Regions from separate parts of the Thalassiella azotivora genome, predicted to be linked through region 2. Evidence: riboswitches for the same ligand, from Rfam matches in the RefSeq annotation. Region 2 holds a riboswitch; the other holds the start of a gene.
What was found. A riboswitch is a leader RNA that binds a small molecule or an ion and turns the genes downstream of it on or off. The one in region 2 is predicted to bind thiamine pyrophosphate.
Positions count from the first base shown of each region.

Region 1 (2,380 bases), on a different contig from region 2:
GTCCTCGCCGGACGCTGCCCCGCCGTCCGCGCGGCCGTCCGTGCCGCCGTCCACTGCGCCGTCCACTGCGCGCGACCTCAGAACAGGGACGACAGCCAGCGCAGCACCGGCATCGCGACCGGTGCGCTCACCGCCAGCATCCCGAGCACGACGAGCACCGCGAGCAGCCTCGCCAGCGGCGAGGGACGGCCCGTCCCCGGTTCGCGCAACGACCTCAGCACGCGCCCAGTGTCACAGACGGCGGGCCGGTGCCGCAGCCACCTCCCGCCGCGTCCCCGGGCGGCGGCAGGTCAGCCGACCTGCTCCAGGCCCTTCGGCAGGTGGCCGGTGCTCTTGCGGTAGTAGTCGGCGGCCTTGCGCGCCGCCAGCATGCGCGCGACGCCGACCAGCGCCCCGGAGAACAGCGCCCAGCCGAGGGCCTCCTTCCAGGAGGTGTCGGGCGACTCGGGGTTGGCCGGCGGTGCGTTGCCGGTGCCCTTCGTCCACGCCAGCGTGATGACCTTCTTCGCCGCGATGCCGGCGAGCACGGCCGAGCCGGTGCCCATGATCGTCCAGACCTTGCTGCTGTCACTGCTCACGCCGGGGCCTCCAGCTCCTCGGGCCGCCGGTCCGGCGGCGACGTCGACTGCGCTGCCTCACGCTCGCGCACGCCGGGGAGCGCGGCAACTCGTCCGAGCCCCGACCCCGGCGGGTGTACCGTGGCCGCAGCGACAGGGGAGCGCCACCAGGGCGCTGAGAGTGCGGGCAGCCGCAGACCCTCGAACCTGATCCGGTTAGCACCGGTGTAGGGAGTCGGGACCTCCCACCGCGCACCCGACCGCGGCGTCCGCCGCGGCCCGGGGCGCGGTGCCCCTCCTGGAGCGCACCGCGCAGGAGGACACACGATGAGCAGCACCCGGGACGACGCGTCGAGCCCCACCACGCAGGACGCACGGACCACCGCCGCCGGTCACGGCCAGCACCCCACGGCCAGCGGGCACCGGCTCCGGCCGCTGTCGCTCGCGCTCGCCGGTGCCGGGCTCGTCGCCGGCGCCGTCACCTGGGCGGTCGGCCTGCCGCAGGAGCCCACGCTGTTCGGCACCCCGCTGGTCGACCTCACCGTCCCCGCGGCGCTGCTGCTCGCCCTCGCCGGGTTGTGGCTCGCCGGCTGGACGTCGACCACCCGGCCCCGCTGGCGGGTGGTCGACGTCGTCGTCGCCAGCGTCCTCGGCGTCGCCGGCGGGTTCCTCTTCGTCGCCTGGAACATCGGCTGGGAGCCGCTGTCGGCCGGGCTCGCCGCGTTCCCGCCGGCCAGCGCGATCGGCGTCGGCGTCTGGCTGCTGCCCGGCGTCCTCGGTGGGCTCGTGATCCGCCGCCCCGGCGCCGCCGTCTACGTCGAGGTGGTCGCCGCCACCGTCAGCGCCCTCGTCGGCAACCAGTGGGGCTTCGCGACGGTCTGGTACGGCCTCCTCGAGGGACTCGGCGCCGAGGTCGTGCTCGCCCTCCTGCTGTACCGCCGGTTCGGGATCTGGGCCGCCGCGGCGGCCGGCGCCGGGGCGGGCGTCGTCGTCGGGCTGCTGGACACCTTCGTCTACTACCCGGAGTTCGAGCCCGTCTACAAGACCGTCTACGTCGCCCTGGCGGTCCTCTCCGGCGTGGTCGTCGCCGGCATCGGCTCGTGGGCCCTGACCCGCGCCCTGGCGGCGACCGGTGCCCTGGCGCCCCTCGCCTCCGGCCGCGACGCCGAACGCGTCTGAGCCGCGCCGTCACGATGACCCACGCCCCGGCGGGAGGACCGTGACCACCCTCAGCCTGCGCGGGTGGGGGTGGCGGCACCACGGCCGCCGGGCGTGGGCGCTGCGCGGCGTCGACCTGGACGTCGGCCCCGGTGAGCGGGTGCTGCTGCTCGGCCCCAGCGGCGCCGGCAAGTCCACCCTCCTCGCCGCCGTCGCCGGGCTGCTCGACCCCGGCCCGGACGGCAGCGGCCAGCAGGAGGGCGAGGTGCTGCTCGACGGCGTCCCCGCCCACCAGGCACGGCTGCGGGCCGTCGAGGAGGCGGTGGGCCGCGCCCGGACCGGCCTCCTCCTGCAGGACCCCGAGGCGCAGACCGTGCTCGCCCGCTGCGGGGACGACGTCGCCTTCGGCCTGGAGAACCACGCGGTCCCCGCCGACCGGATCTGGCCCCGGGTCGACGCCGCGCTCGCCGACGTCGGGCTCGACCTGCCGCGCGACCACCCGACGTCGCGGCTGTCCGGCGGGCAGCGGCAGCGCCTCGCCCTGGCCGGCGTCCTGGCCCTGCGGCCCGACGTCCTGCTCCTCGACGAGCCGACGTCCATGCTCGACCCGGACGCCGGACGCGCGCTCGCGAGGACCGTCCGCGAGCTGCTCGACGGGACGTCGG
Region 1 is NZ_BAAGTX010000015.1:65,239-67,618, reverse strand. Features, by position in the region: gene ACYVQV_RS11875 (hypothetical protein) at 78-221, opposite strand; gene ACYVQV_RS11870 (DUF4235 domain-containing protein) at 291-578, opposite strand; TPP riboswitch at 703-808, shown strand; gene ACYVQV_RS11865 (ECF transporter S component) at 885-1,736, shown strand; gene ACYVQV_RS11860 (ABC transporter ATP-binding protein) at 1,777-2,380, shown strand, end outside.
Region 1: another riboswitch for thiamine pyrophosphate. It lies ahead of ACYVQV_RS11865 (ECF transporter S component); the one in region 2 lies ahead of thiC (phosphomethylpyrimidine synthase ThiC).

Region 2 (2,380 bases):
GATGACGCCGGCCTTGACGTCGTCCCGGTTCGGCAGGCCGAGGTGCTCCTTCGGCGTGACGTAGCAGAGCATCGCCGTCCCGTGCCAGGCGATCATCGCGGCGCCGATCGCCGAGGTGATGTGGTCGTAGGCGGGTGCGACGTCCGTGGTGAGCGGGCCGAGCGTGTAGAACGGCGCGCCGTCGCACAGGTCCTGCTGCAGGTCGACGTTCTCCTTGACCAGGTGCATGGGCACGTGGCCGGGGCCCTCGACCATCACCTGGACGTCGTGCTCGCGGGCGACGCGGGTCAGCTCGCCGAGGGTGCGCAGCTCGGAGAGCTGGGCGTCGTCGTTGGCGTCGGCGATGGACCCGGGCCGCAGGCCGTCGCCGAGGGAGAACGTCACGTCGTAGGCGCGCAGGATCTCGCACAGCTCGGCGAACCGCGTGTAGAGGAAGCTCTCCTGCCCGTGCGCGAGCATCCACGCGGCCATGATCGAGCCGCCGCGGGACACGATCCCGGTGCGGCGCCGGGCGGTCAGCGGCACGTACGCCTGCAGGACGCCGGCGTGCACCGTCATGTAGTCGACGCCCTGCTCGCACTGCTCGACCACGGTGTCGCGGTACACCTCCCAGGACAGCTCCTCGGCCTTGCCGCCGACCTTCTCGAGCGCCTGGTAGATCGGGACGGTGCCGACGGGCACGGGGCTGTTGCGGATGACCCACTCGCGGGTGGTGTGGATGTCCTTGCCGGTGGACAGGTCCATCACGGTGTCGGCGCCCCAGCGGGTGGCCCACACCATCTTCTCGACCTCCTCCTCGATGGAGGAGGTGACGGCGGAGTTGCCGATGTTGGCGTTGACCTTCACGAGGAACTCGCGGCCGATGACCATCGGCTCGGACTCGGGGTGGTTGACGTTCGCGGGGATCACGGCGCGGCCGCGGGCGACCTGGTCGCGCACGTGCTCGGGGCTGCAGCCCTCGCGGACGGCGACGAACTCCATCTCCGCGGTGACCTCGCCCCGGCGGGCGTACGCGAGCTGCGTGACGGCGCCGGACCCGTTGCCGCGCAGCAGGTCCCGACCGTCGGTCTGGCCGGTCACCTCGACGTCGCCCCGGTCGCGGACCCACGTCGCGCGCAGCGCCGGCAGGCCGGTGCGCGCGTTCGGGGACGCGTTCGGGTCGGTCCACGGGCCGCTGGTGTCGTACAGGACGACGCTGTCGCCGGTGGTGAGGACGACCTCGCGGGCGGGGACCCGCAGGTCGGGCCGGGCGCTGCCCGGAGGCGGTGCGAGGTAGGTCTTGTGGCTGCCGACGGGACGCGGTACGTCCGTGCCGTCGGTGCCGGGGGTGGTGAGCAGGTCCTGGGTACGCGCAGCCGTCATCGACGGTCCCTCCCTACGCCGGAATGATCCGGATCAGGTTCGAGCGGTCGCCGGCCGTCACAGCCGACCTCTCAGCCCGGTCGTCCGGGCTCCCGCGGTGACGCGCACCACCCTAGTCAGACCGGACGGGTGGCCGAAACCCCCTGCGCCGCGGACGGTTCGTCAGCGCCTGGTGTCGAGCCCGTGGCGACCTGCCGCAGTGACAGCATGGGGCGCATGGACCTCGACGAGCTGTCGCAGCGCTTGGAGCGGCAGGGGTGCGTGGTGCCCGACTGGGGTGTGACGCCCGCCGTGTTCCCCGGCTGCGCCGCCGCCCACCAGCTCGTCCGCCAGTGGTGGCGGGCGATCACTCCTCTGGAGCACCGCCTGTGGGTCGCCTGGTACGCGGGCATCAGACCGGTGGGTCCGGCCGTGCTGTACGACGACTTCCTGGCTGAGGCGAGCGAGCTGTACGACCGCCTGACGTCGTCGGGCGTCGGGCGGTCGTACGGGGACCCGGTGGCGCTGGGCTTCGGCACCTTCCTCCCGCAGCTCGTGGAACGTCGTCCGCGACCGGAGCACTGGGCCGCGGTGCGACCGTGGTTGGAGGACGAGGGGCTGAGCAGCGCTCACCATCCCGAGGACCTGCGGGCATTCTGGGTCACGGTCGCCGCCAGGTCCGGGGCACCGGAAGCCCCACCAGTCATCGCCGAGCTGCTGGTGAGCACGCCGGCGCTCCGGTGGGTCGCCCTGGAGGGACTGGGGCTGTCGCGGTCGCGCGAGCACCGGGCATTGGTGCAGGCGTACGCCCACGACCCCGACGCGGATATCCGCCGAGTCGCCAAGGCCGCGATCCGTCGCCTGACGAGTTGAACGCTCTCCTCGCGAAGCTGGCCTCCGGGTCCGCCATCGGAGGTCGCCTCGCGCGCGCAACCGGGTACTGCCGTGACGAAATGGTCGGTGGCGACGGCCTCGGCTGGGACGATGCGGGCCGAGCGCTAGGCGCGGTCACGTGCGCACCCCGACAGGTGCTGTCCGA
Region 2 is NZ_BAAGTX010000029.1:30,767-33,146, forward strand. Features, by position in the region: gene thiC (phosphomethylpyrimidine synthase ThiC) at 1-1,362, opposite strand, end outside; TPP riboswitch at 1,356-1,468, opposite strand; gene ACYVQV_RS17045 (HEAT repeat domain-containing protein) at 1,579-2,214, shown strand.